Regions from separate parts of the Pseudonocardia sp. D17 genome, predicted to be linked through region 3. Evidence: riboswitches for the same ligand, from Rfam matches in the RefSeq annotation. Region 3 holds a riboswitch; each other region holds the start of a gene.
What was found. A riboswitch is a leader RNA that binds a small molecule or an ion and turns the genes downstream of it on or off. The one in region 3 is predicted to bind S-adenosylmethionine.

Region 1 (4,243 bases), on a different contig from region 3:
ATCGGCTCGTCGACCATGACGTGGTGCGCGGCCGTCGGGATCTCGATGAGCGGGACGCCGCGGCCGAGCCGGTCGACGATCATCTCGCCCATGTCGGCCGGGACCAGCCCGTGCTCGGCCCGGAACAGCGCCACCCGGCAGCCCGGGACGGCGAGGTCGCCGGGCGCCATCGCGGTGCGCGCGAACATGGCCGGGTCGAACTTCCAGCTCCAGCCGCCCTCGACCGGGCGCAGCGAGTGCTCGGCGATATGCCGCACGACGTAGGGCAGCTCGCTGTCCTGGTCGGGCACCAGCCGGAAGTGGCTCAGCGCGTCCTCCCGGGTCGGGTAGACGCGCAGCGGGCCGAACGCCCGCCGCTCCCGCGCCGCGGTCTCCTCGGGCGTCTGCTCGCGCACCGGGGTGTCGACGACGACCGCGCCCGCCAGCTGCTCGCCGTGCCGCTGCGCCGCGACCAGCGCGACCATGCCGCCCATGCTGTGCCCGATCACGACGGGCATCGGACCGGTGCCGGAGGCCTCGGCGACGGCCATGACCTCGTCGGCCCAGCTCGAGAGCGCGTACCCGGCGGAGCGGCGGCCCGAGTCGCCGTGCCCGGAGAGGTCGACCGCGACGACGCGCCTGCCGTCGGGCCGGGCGAGCAGCGGTCCGATGTGGTCCCACCAGCGCGCGTGCGCGGCGCCGCCGTGCACCAGCACCAACCCGTCGCCGGGCGGGCCCCAGGCCCGGTAGCGGACGTCGACACCGTCGACCCGCACCTCGCCGGGCTCCGCCTCGGTCGCGACGGCGTCGGTGAACCACGCGGGGACGCCGGTGTCGGAACGCTGGGCGGCCGACGTCGATGCGGCAGGGACGGCTGCGGACACGGTGGGCTGCTCCTTCTTCGGGATGCCCGACCGTACGACACCGTGCCCGACGACGTCCCGCCATGGCCGCTCCGCGACCGGACACGTGCCCCACCCGGGCTGCGACGCTTGACACAGTCGGACCGGGCAGGTTGAGTCGGGGCGGCCCGTCGCGGGGTCCCCGGACGGACCACCGCGGTTCATCCGCCCTCCTCCCGACGGTCCCACGGTGCGCTGCAGGCGCACCAGGGCACAGCGCGGCCGACGACTGTCCGCTCCAGCACGTCCCGTCGACCGCCCGGAGGGCCACATGACCCCTGCACCCGATGCGCGAACCCAGCCGGGACGGCGGGCGGCGTCGGTGGAGGTGGTCGTCATCGGGGGCGGTGTCATCGGCGCCGCCGCCGCCTGGCAGCTGGCCAGGCGCGGGCACGACGTGCTCGTCCTGGAGAAGGACGAGCTGGGCCACCCTCGCGTCACCTCGCACGGCGCGACCCGGATCTACCGGCAGAGCCACACCTCGCCCGCTCAGGTGGAGCTGGCGGTCGAGTCGCTGCACCGGTGGCGCGAGCTGGAGCACGAGACGGGCGCGGCGCTGCTGCACCTCACCGGCGGGATCGACCACGGCGACCCCGTGCGCACCGCGGCCGTGGCCGCATCGCTTGCCGCGCACGGCATCCGACACCAGTGGCTCGAGCCGGCCGAGGCCTCGCGGCTGTGGCCGGGGCTGCGGTTCGACGGGCCCGTGCTCCACCAGCCGGACTCGGCAGGCCGGCTGCGCGCCGACCAGGCCGTCGCCGCGCTGACGGCCGCGGCCATCGGGCGTGGTGCCACGGTGCGGCACTCGACGCCCGTCGAACGGGTCGACGTGCTGGACGACGACCTGGCCGAGATCACGATCCCCGGCGGGACCATCCGGGCCCGCCGGGTCGTGCTCGCCGCGGGCGCCTGGACCGCCGGGCTGATCGGCGACCTCGTGGCCTTGCCGGCGCTGCGCGTCACCGAGGAGCAGCCGACGATCTTCCGTCCCGTCGGCGCGACGCCGTGTGTGGTCGGCGACGTCCGGTGGCCCACCCTGATCCACCACATCGGACCCGCGCAGGGGTGGCCGGCCTCGGTGTACGGGATCGGGGTGCCCGGGATCGGGGTCAAGGTCGCGTTCCGTGGGACGGGCCCCGACTGGCAACCCGACGTGCGCGATCCGCGGCCGGAGCCCGCGCAGCTCTCGCGGCTGCAGCGCTACGTCGAGCACTACCTGCCGGGCCTCGACGCCACCGACCCGGCGCCGCGCTCGTGCACATTCGTGTCCACACCGGACGCCGGGTTCCTCGTCGACCGAACCGGTCCGCTCGTGGTCGCCGCCGGCTTCTCCGGACACGGGTTCGCCGTCGCGCCCGCCCTGGGGCGCATGGTCGCCGACCTCTCCGCCGACGCGCCGACGGCCCGCACGCTCAGCCCCGCGGCGAGCCGCTGACCCGACTCACACCGCCCGGAATGTGACCGCCGCCACGGTTGCGCACCCGTCGGCCCGCCCCGTACGGTCTCGCTCAGGTCAAGAGCGCCAGCGTCAAGCCCCGGCTCGCTGGCCGGCAACCCTCCTCCGCGGCGGGGTGCTCCGGGTGACGACCAGGCCGTCGCGGAACGCGCGTCGGCAAGCGCGGACCCGCCGACACGCCCCGGGTCCCTGTTGGACCGGAGGTCCGTCGTGTCCGTTGTGCTCCAGGCCGCCCGCCCCACCGCGCCCACCGTCCCCGCCGACGTCGCGGCGCACGCTCTCCCGGCCCCCGCAGCCAGCTGTCTCCCGGCCCTCGTGGGCACCGGGCTGCCGGTCCCGCTCGTCGACGGCACGACCGTCGCGCACGCCAACCTGGACCTCGCCGCGAGCGCCCCGGCCCTGCGCTCGGTGGCCGACCGGGTCGCCGCGCTGCTCCCGTACCACGCGAGCGTGCACCGCGGCGCCGGCTACGCGTCGACCGTCTGCACCGCTGCGCTCGAATGGGCCCGCACGACCGTCGGCCGGTTCGTCGGCGCCCGCTCCGACGACGTCGTCGTCTTCACCCGCAACACCACCGACGCGCTGAACCTGCTGGCCGGGGCGGTGCCCGGCGCGGTCCTGTGCCTCGACGTCGAGCACCACGCGAACCTGCTGGCCTGGCGCGGCGGCGAGCACCGGGTGCTGCGCGCGGCGGCCACCGTCGACGCGACCCTCGCCCAGCTGCGGGCCGCTCTCGAGGCCCGGCCCACGGCACTCGTCGCGATCACCGGGGCGTCGAACGTGACCGGCGAGGTGCTGCCGCTCGCCGAGATCGCCGACCTCGCCCACTCCCACGGGGCCCGCCTCGTCGTCGACGCGGCTCAGCTGGCCCCGCACCGCCGGGTCGACATCGCGGCGACGGGCATCGACTACGTCGCGCTCTCCGGCCACAAGCTCTACGCGCCCTACGGCACCGGCGCCCTGGTCGGCCGCCGCGACTGGCTCGACGTCGCGACGCCCTACCTGGCGGGTGGCGGCGCCGTCGTGCGGGTCGACGCCGTCGGCGACGGCTCCCCCGCCGAGGTCACCTGGACCGCCGCCCCGCACCGGCACGAGGCCGGGACCCCGAACGTCCCCGGTGCCGTCGCGCTCGCCACCGCGTGCGAGGCGCTGGACGCCGTGATCGACGAGGCCGCTCCCGCCCACGAGCGTGCCCTCTCCGAGCGGCTCGACGCCGGCCTCGCCGACATCCCCGGCGTCCGGACCCTGCGGATCTGGCACGACGCGCCCGACCGGGTCGGCGTGCACAGCCTGACCGTCGACGGCTACCCGGCGGCCCTCGTCGCCGCCTACCTGTCCGCCGAGCACGGGATCTCGGTGCGCGACGGCAAGTTCTGCGCGCACCCGCTGCTGGCCCGCCTCACCGGCTGGGCCGAGGGTGCGGTCCGGGCGAGCCTGGGCCTGGGCACGACGGCAGCAGACGTCGACCGGCTCCTCGCCGCCCTGCGCACGCTCGTCACCGACGGCCCGGGCGTGGCCTACGAGTGCGTCGACGGGCGCTGGCTGCCGACGGCCGACGGCCGGGACACCGACCCGCTCGGCCTGGGCATCGGCGACGAGGTCACCGGCGCCGGGCGCGGCTGCGGGCACTGACACCCGCCCTCTCCCGCGCGGCCGCCTCCCGGCCGGATCCTCCGGTCGGATCCGCCGTCCGCTTTTCGACCCCTCGACGCACGGGTAGGCGCCGGAGAATCATCGGCGCGGACCGCGCGGCCCCGACGGCCTCCGGTCCGACGGCGGTCCGACGACGAGCGCGGGGGATGCAGTGGGCGCAACGGGGAACGGCACGCCGGACGTCGACATGTCGAGGAACGGCCGGCCCGGGAACGGGCCGGTGACGACAGGGTCCGGCGGCTGCGGCACGGGC
Region 2 (4,243 bases), on a different contig from region 3:
CGCCGGGCGGCTGGGCCGTCGTGGTGTGCGACGTCGGGCAGGGCGACTCGCTCGTGCTGGCGACCGGCTCACCGGGGCACGCGGTACTCGTCGACGCGGGTCCCGACGACGGCCCGACCGACGACTGCCTCGCCCGCCTCGGGGTGCGCGTCCTCGATCTCGTGATCGTCAGCCACCTGCACGCCGACCACGTCGGCGGGATGGCGGGCGCGCTGCGCGGGCGAACGGTCGGGGGCATCGCCGTCGGACCGTCACGGCAGCCTCTGGCAGCGCTGCGCAGGATTCAGGCGCAGGCTGCGCGGGCGGGGACGACCGTCGTCACTCTCGACCCCGGCAGGCGGCTGAGCTGGCCCTCGCTGGTGATCGACGTGCTCGGACCGCTGCACCCGGCGCCCGACGTCGATCCCGACGACGGTACCGCCGTCAACGACGGGTCGCTGGTGATGCGGGCACAGACCCGTGCCGGATCGGTGCTGCTCACCGGCGACGTCGAGCTCGCGGCCCAGGCCGATCTGCTCGCCTCGCACGTGCCGCTGCAGGCCGACGTCCTCAAGGTGCCGCACCACGGCTCGCGCTACTCGTCGCGGGAGTTCCTCGCTGCCGTCGCGCCGCGCGTCGCGCTGGTGTCGGTCGGGGCCGGCAACACCTACCACCACCCCAACGAACCGCTGCTCGCCGTGCTCAGTGGCGCGGGCGTCGTCGTCCGCCGCACCGATCACGACGGCGACACGGCCGTCGTCGCGGGGGACGAGCCGGAGCGCCCGGCCGTCGTCTCCCGTGGCGACCCGTTGCCCGCCCGCCGCCGACGATCTCGACGGGCGGTGCGGGCGGGATCAGCCGCGCCCGGCGAGGGCCTCCTTGACGGCCTTGCTGCTCGACGCGACCGTGGCGGTCGGGCCGACCCGGTCGGCGACGGCGTCGAGGGTCTTCAGGCCGTCACCGGTGATGAGCAGGACGGTCTCGGCGTCGGGGTCGATCTTGCCGGCCTCGATGAGCTTCTTCGCGGTCGCGACGGTGACACCGCCCGCGGTCTCGGCGAACACGCCCTCGGTCCGGGCGAGCAGCTGGATGCCGTCGCGCACCTCGTCGTCGGACACGTGCCCGATCGCGCCACCGGTGCGGCGGACCGCGTCGAGGACGTAGGGGCCGTCGGCGGGGTTGCCGATCGCGAGCGAGCGGGCGATCGTGTCCGGCCGCACGGGCTGGACGACGTCGTGCCCGTCCTCGAACGCCTTCGCGACGGGCGAGCAGCCGGTGGCCTGGGCGCCGAACACCTTGTACGGCGTCGCATCCACCAGGCCGAGCTTGCCGAACTCGGCGAACCCCTTGTCGACCTTGGTCAGCTGCGACCCCGACGCGATCGGGACGACGATCTGCTCGGGCAGCCGCCAGCCGAGCTGCTCGGCGACCTCGTAGCCCAGCGTCTTCGAGCCCTCCGCGTAGTACGGACGGACGTTGACGTTGACGAACGCCCATTCCTCGTGCTCGGCGGCGAGCTCGGTGGCGAGCCGGTTGACGTCGTCGTAGTTGCCGTCGACGGCCAGCAGCGTGCCGCCGTAGACCGCGGTGGTGAGGACCTTGGCCTTCTCCAGCGACGAGGGGATCAGCACGACGGAGTCCCAGCCCGCGCGGGCGGCCGCGGCGGCGACGGCGTTGGCCAGGTTCCCGGTCGACGGGCAGCACAGCACGGTGAAGCCCAGCTCGCGGGCGGCGGCGAGCGCGACGGCGACGACGCGGTCCTTGAACGAGTGCGTCGGGTTGCCGGTGTCGTCCTTGACCCAGAGCGACCGCACACCCAGCGCGGCGGCCAGCCGGTCGGCCTTGATCAGCCGGGTCATCCCGGGCTCGGTGTTCGGGTGCGACTGCACGTCGGACGGCACGGGGAGCAGGTCGCGATAGCGCCAGATCGACTGCGGGCCGGCCTGGATCGACTCCCTGGTCACCGCCGGGAAGTCGTAGGCCACCTCGAGGGGCCCGAAACACTCGGGACAGGCGAACTCCGCGGCCAGCGGGGTCTCGTGGCCGCACTCACGACAAGACAGGGCTCGGGCGGGGCCCAGATCGAGGGAGGTGGTCTGCGCAGCGGCAGTAAGGGTCATCGGAAGATCTCCTCATCTTCCCCGCGACGTGCGGGTCGGAATTGGCACCGTGATCGTCACGCGCGATGGTCGTGCGACGCCGGTTGCCGGGGCTTCAACGGGCCGTTCCCTCTGCCCCTCTGGATGAGCCATATTCGGTTGTCCCGCGGCAGACCGCGGTCACGTTCACCCATTACCGTACGACACCGGCGTCGTCCTCGCGAAGGCATGGTCCGTGATGTGGGAGGCGGGTCACGGCTGCGGCCCGTCGTGGGCGACGATGGTGGACGTGACCCCAGCCGCCTCGGACGGCCGCCCCGAGCCCGTCAACCTCGTCATCGGCGAGGAGGAGCTGCTCGCCGAGCGGGCCGTGCAGGAGGTCGTCGTCCGGGCGCGCGCGGCCGACCCCGAGACCGAGGTCCGGCGGCTGCGCACCAGCGAGGTCGACGCCCAGGAGCTGGCCGAGCACCTCAGCCCGTCGCTGTTCGCCGAGGGGCGCGTGGTCGTCCTCTCCGCGGCGCAGGAGGCGGGCAAGGACATGGTCGCCGCCGTACTTCGCTACGCCGCCGAGCCCGCCGACGGGATCGTGCTGGTCCTGCAGCACCAGGGTGGTGCCCGTGGCAAGTCCTTCGCCGACGACCTGCGCAAGGCCGGAGCGGCCGTCACCCGCTGCGAGCGGCTGACCCGCCCGGCCGAGCGGGCCGACTTCGTCAGGGCCGAGGTCCGCCGGCTCGGCGGGAAGATCACCGGCGACGCGGTCGACGTGCTGCTCGAGGCAGTCGGTTCGGAGCTGCGGGAGCTGGCATCGGCGGCCGGCCAGCTGGTTGCGGACACCGGCGGGGTCGTCGACGAGAAGGCCGTCCGGCGCTACCACCGCGGCCGGGCCGAGGCGACGGGGTTCACCGTCGCGGACAAGGTCGTGGCCGGCGACCGCGAGGGCGCGCTGGAGGCGCTGCGGTGGGCGCTGGTGCTCGGCGTCGCGCCGGTGCTCGTCGCCGACGCTCTCGCCGACGCCGTCCGCACCCTGGCGAAGGTCGGTGCGGCCGGACGCGGCGACCCCAACCGGCTCGCCGGGACCCTCGGGATGCCACCGTGGAAGATCCGCAAGGCGCAAGGGCAGGTGCGGTCGTGGCGGCCGGAGGGGCTCACCGTCGCGTTCGCGGCCGCCGCCGAGGCCAATGCCGACGTCAAGGGCGCGGCCGCCGACCCGGAGTTCGCCCTGGAGCGCGCAGTGCGTCGCATCATCGACGCCCGCGACATCCGCTGACCCGCACCTGCTCGCGGGTCGGGTGTCGCCCCGTCCCTCGTCGTGGACCTCGCCGGGCACTGCCGCCGGCTACAGTGCGGAGCCCGGTCGTGATCCCAGAGCCTCCCGACGAATGCCGCGTGCGCCCGAGGCGTGGCCCCGTCCCCGAGCGCGACCGCTGCGCTGTCCACTGCGCCGGGGACGACGCCGAGGTTGCCCGCGGGCCGTCGTGCGCAACCTGAGTGCTGTTGATCGGGCCGGGAAGGACGGCGAGGTTCCGCGCGGACGGTCGGGCGCAACCTGAGTGCTGCCGTCGGGCCGGGGGCGGCGGTGGGGTTACGTGCGGGCGAGTCGGTGCAACGTGAGTGCTGGCGATCGGGCCTGGGGGAGGACGGTGGGGTTGCGTGCGGGCCGTCGCGCGCAACCTGAGTGCTGGCGATCGGGCCGAGGGCGACAGTGGGGTTGCGCTCGGGTTCTCGCGCGAACCTGAGCTGCCGATCGGCCAGGGACGACGGTGAGGTTGCGCTCGGGTTCTCGCGCGCAACCGCAAGGCTCTCCCCGTGCCCAGGAGCGCGGCCTCGACTCGCAGCAGGGCCACGACTCGCACGGACTCGGCCCGCCCCCAGCTCCGGCGCTCAGCCCCGACCCGCTCAGCCCCGACCCGCTCAGCCCCGACCCGCTCAGCCCCGACCCGCTCAGCCCCGACCCACGGCGCCTGACGGCCTCGCCGGGTCGACTCGGCCCGGCCAGCGGCCGGAGTGCGAGCGGGGGCGTCCTGCGAACACACCAACGGCGCCGTCCGCAGTGCGGACGGCGCCGTCGAGGTGTGGGTCCGGCGTGGGCGCCGGAGCCGCTCAGCTCTCCGAGGAGGAGAGGGCGTGGGCGCGCCGGGCGATCGCCGACTTGCGGTTGGCGGCCT
Region 3 (4,243 bases):
TCGCGGCCACCTCGCGCCGGTAGTCCTGCGGCGGCGAGTCCGTGCTGATGCCGAGCAGCTCGGCGAGCGTCACGAACGCCGTCAGGTCGGCGAGGTACCTGCCCGGCTGCGGGACGAGCAGGCCGTCGACGACGCGCTCGGGTGCCGGCTCCCGCGTCGGCGCGGCCCCGGTGCGACCGGCGGCGTGCATCGCGAGGATCTTCTGCAGGTCGAACCGGCCGAGCCCGATGTCGACGCGCCCCGGGTGCAGGGCCGCGACGGTCCCGAACTGTTCCGCGACCTGCAACGGGGCCGTGTGCGGCAGCTGCACCGCCCCCGAACCGACGCGGATCGTGCGCGTCGCGGCGGCGAGCAGGGCGACCAGTACGGGGGTCGACGACGACGCGACGCCCGTGGCGAGGTGGTGCTCGGCGACCCAGTAGCGCAGGTACCCGGCGCGCTCGGCGGCCTGCGCCAGCTCGACGGTGTGCCGCAGCGCGTCGGTGGCGGTGCCTCCGGCCGGGACCGGGGAGAGGTCGAGCACCGACAGTGGGACCGGCCCGCAGGAGGACGGCCCGGAGGACGACGGCCCGGAGGACGACGGCGCGCTCATGAGGCTGCGTGAACCTTTCGCGAACGGCTGCCGGCGACGGCCGCCAGCAGCTCACGGGTGTAGTCCTCGCGCGGCGAGGCGAAGAGCTCCTCGGTGGAGGCGAGCTCGAGCAGCGCCCCGTCGCGCATCACGCCGACGCGGTGGGCGATCCGGCGCACGACGGCGAGGTCGTGGGAGATGAACAGGTACGCGAGGCCCTGCCCGGCCTGCAGCTCGGCCAGCAGGTCGAGCACCTGCGCCTGGACGGAGACGTCGAGCGCGGAGACCGGCTCGTCGCAGACGACGAGGTCGGGACGCAGCGCGAGCGCCCGCGCGATCGCGACCCGCTGCCGCTGCCCGCCGGAGAGCTCGACGGGCCGGCGCGCCAGCACCGACGCCGGGAGCGCGACCCGGTCCACCAGCTCCGCGACGCGCTCGCGGCGCTCGGCCGGCGTGCCGACCCTGAAGGCGCGCAGCGGCTCCTCGACCACGTCGGCGATCGTGAAGCGCGGGTCCAGCGACGCGTACGGGTTCTGGTACACCAGCTGCGCCCGGCGCCGCAGCTCCCGCCACGCGGCACCGCGGACCGTGGTGACATCGGTGCCGTCGAACTCGACGGTGCCCGAGGTCGGATCGGCCAGCCGGAGCACGAGCCGCGCGGTGGTCGACTTCCCCGATCCGGACTCCCCGACCAGCCCGAGGGTCTCGCCGCGACGGATCTCGAAGCTCACCCCGTCGACAGCGCGGTGCACCGCCCGGCGGCCGGCCGAGCGCGGCAGCGGGAAGTCCTTGACCAGGTCGCGGACCACGAGCAGCGGTGTCTCGTCGGGCGCCCCCGACACCGCAGGGGTCGCGACCACGGGCCGGGCCGGCGCGCGGGCCGCGGCGGTCGCGCTCGCGAGGCCGGGTGCCGCGGCGAGCAGCCTGCGCGTGTAGGGGTCGGTCGGCCCGGCGAGGATCTGCTCGGTCGGCCCCTGCTCGACGAGCCGCCCACCGGACATGACCGCGATCCGGTCGGCCCGGTCGGCCGCGACACCCAGGTCGTGGGTGACGAGCAGGACCGCGGTGCCGGACTCGCGCGTCAGCTCCTCGAGGTGGTCGAGGATGCGCCGCTGGACGGTGGCGTCGAGCGCGCTCGTGGGCTCGTCGGCGATGAGCAGCGCGGGGCCCGCGGCGATCGCGATGGCGATCAGCACCCGCTGGCGCATGCCGCCCGACAGCTCGTGCGGGTACTGCCGGGCCCGCACGCCGGGGTCCGGCAGGCCGGCCCTGGCGAGCAGCTCCTCGGCCGCCACCGGGGCGCTGCGCCGCGTGGCCAGGCCGTGCACCCGCAGCGCCTCGGCGACCTGCGGCCCGATGCGGCGCACCGGGTTGAGCGACACCGTCGGGTCCTGCGGGACGAGCCCGGCGACCCGGCCCCGGACCGTGCGCATCGCCTTCTCCGAGCGGCCCAGCACCTCCTCGCCCGCGAGCCGCACGCTGCCGGCACCGACCGTGGCGTTGGCGTGCAGCAGGCCGACGACGGCGTGGGCCAGCGTCGACTTGCCCGACCCCGACTCCCCGACCAGCGCGAGCACCTCGCCCGGCGCCACGTCGAGCGACACCCCGCGGAGTGCGGGCAGCGAGGCGCCGGCCGCCCGGTAGGAGACCTCGAGATCCCGGACCCGCAGCAGCGGGTCGGTGGACCCGTTCACGCGCGCACCTCCGTCGCGGTCCGAGGGGCGCGCGGTGGCCGGATCAGGGCGGTCGGGTGCATCGATGTCGGGTCCTTCGGGCGAGCCCGGGTGGAGCGTGCCCGGCGCGGCGGGACCGGCGGGGAGCGGACGAGCCCGGGACGTGGGCAGGGCGGACGAGCCGGTCAGCCCCGACAGCTCGCGCTCGTCACCCGCAGCAGGTCGACGTGGAGCCGGTAGGCCCCCCGGTAGGTGCTCACGACCGCCTCCATCGTTCCCGGCATGAGCACCCTCGCCCGGTCACGGGGGGTTGCTGCGGCGTCGTCGAGCCAGGTCTCTCGGCCGCTCTGGATGGTTCCGACGGTCGCCCGTCGTCGTCCGACAGTACGAACCCGATCCCCACCGGTGTCAATCCGGACATCTGCTCCCACCATGCGGGACGACACCGGTACGCCCCGAGCCAGCGCGGATGCACCCGGCCCGGGTCATCCGGTGGCGGGGCTCACACGCTCGGCGGTGAACGCGTGCACCGACCGGGTCAACGTCCGCAGCCGCTTCCGCAGGTCCTCGCGCTCGGCCGCGGACAGGCCGAAGGCCGTACCCATCTGCGTCGGGACCGCGGCGGCCCGGGACCGCAGCGCCTCCCCCTCGGCGGTGAGTACGACGTCGACACCGCGCTCGTCGTCGGTGCGGCGGTGGCGCTCGACCAGCCCCAGCGCCGCGAGCCGCTTGAGCAGCGGCGTGACGGTGCCGTAGTCGAGCTCGAGAGCAGCGCCGACCTCCTTGACCGAGCAGCGGCCCCTGTCCCACAACAGCAGCATCACGAGGTACTGCGGATAGGTCAGCCCCAGCTCCTCGAGCAGCGGCCGGTAGGTGGCCGTCACCGCACGCGAGGCCGCGTAGATCGCGAAGCACAACTGGTCGTCGAGGAGCAGGGACTCGTCACTCACGTGTCCCACAGTAGCACGCGCCACATTAACTTGTGCACAAGTTAGTTGGGCAATAGCTTTCTCGCTGTGAGGCCGCGGCCGACGTCGCGGACACATCGAGCGATCGGAGCAGACGATGAGCGAGAACCCGGTACTGGAGCCCGCCGCACAGGCGTTCGTGGACGCCACGGCGACGCCGCCGTTCCTCTACCAGCTCGACCCGGCCGACGGCCGCAAGGCGGTCGACGACGTCCAGTCCGGCGACACCCCCAAGCCCCCGGTCGACGAGGAGTGGGTGTCCGTCGACGGTGGCCCGACCGGTCCGGTGGACGTGCGGATCGTCCGACCGCAGGGATCGACGGGCGCGCTGCCGACCCTGCTCTACATGCATGGGGGCGGCTGGGTCTTCGGCAACGCGCACACCCACGACCGGCTCGTCCGCGAGCTCGCGGTCGGCGCCGGGGTCGCGGTGGTGTTCGTCGAGTACACGCCCTCGCCGGAGGCGCGCTACCCCGTCGCGATCGAACAGGGTTACCGCACGGCGCAGTGGATCGGCACCGACGGCGCGGCGCACGGGCTCGACGGCACCCGGCTCGCCGTGGCCGGAGACTCGGTGGGCGGCAACATGACCGCCGCGCTGACGTTGCTGGCCAAGGAGCGCGGCGACGTCCGGTTCGCCGCCCAGCTGCTCTTCTACCCGGTCACCGACGCGAACTTCGACACCGGCTCCTACGAGCGGTACGACACCGGTTACTTCCTGCACCGCGAGGGCATGCGCTGGTTCTGGGACCAGTACACGACCGACCCGGCCGAGCGTGCGCAGATCACCGCGTCACCGCTGCGGGCGACGACCGAGCAGCTGGCCGGCCTGCCGCCCGCGCTGGTACTCACCGACGAGGCCGACGTGCTGCGCGACGAGGGCGAGGCGTACGCGAACAAGCTGCGCGCCGCGGGCGTCCCGGTCACCGCCATCCGCTACCTCGGGATGGTGCACGACTTCATGATGGTCGACGCGCTGCGCGACTCCGGTGCCGCGCAAGCCGCGATCGACCAGGCGGTCCGGACCCTGC

Region 1: linked by a shared signal. The riboswitch ahead of PSD17_RS08235 (aminotransferase class V-fold PLP-dependent enzyme) and the one ahead of PSD17_RS35005 (ABC transporter ATP-binding protein) in region 3 are both predicted to bind S-adenosylmethionine.
Region 2: linked by a shared signal. The riboswitch ahead of thrC (threonine synthase) and the one ahead of PSD17_RS35005 (ABC transporter ATP-binding protein) in region 3 are both predicted to bind S-adenosylmethionine.

The regions. Positions count from the first base shown of each region.
Region 1 covers NZ_BPRG01000044.1:23,392-27,634, forward strand. Annotated here, with positions in the region: gene PSD17_RS08225 (alpha/beta fold hydrolase) at 1-863, opposite strand, end outside; gene PSD17_RS08230 (FAD-dependent oxidoreductase) at 1,153-2,316, shown strand; SAM riboswitch class IV at 2,393-2,506, shown strand; gene PSD17_RS08235 (aminotransferase class V-fold PLP-dependent enzyme) at 2,548-3,969, shown strand; gene PSD17_RS08240 (NAD(P)/FAD-dependent oxidoreductase) at 4,178-4,243, shown strand, end outside.
Region 2 covers NZ_BPRG01000234.1:72,036-76,278, reverse strand. Annotated here, with positions in the region: partial or broken gene PSD17_RS32085 (DNA internalization-related competence protein ComEC/Rec2) at 1-665, shown strand, start outside; gene thrC (threonine synthase) at 834-2,099, opposite strand; SAM riboswitch class I at 2,109-2,229, opposite strand; gene holA (DNA polymerase III subunit delta) at 2,359-3,345, shown strand; gene rpsT (30S ribosomal protein S20) at 4,179-4,243, opposite strand, start outside.
Region 3 covers NZ_BPRG01000257.1:53,491-57,733, reverse strand. Annotated here, with positions in the region: gene PSD17_RS35010 (LLM class flavin-dependent oxidoreductase) at 1-592, opposite strand, end outside; gene PSD17_RS35005 (ABC transporter ATP-binding protein) at 589-2,265, opposite strand; SAM riboswitch class I at 2,510-2,602, opposite strand; gene PSD17_RS35000 (MarR family winged helix-turn-helix transcriptional regulator) at 2,730-3,194, opposite strand; gene PSD17_RS34995 (alpha/beta hydrolase) at 3,310-4,243, shown strand, end outside.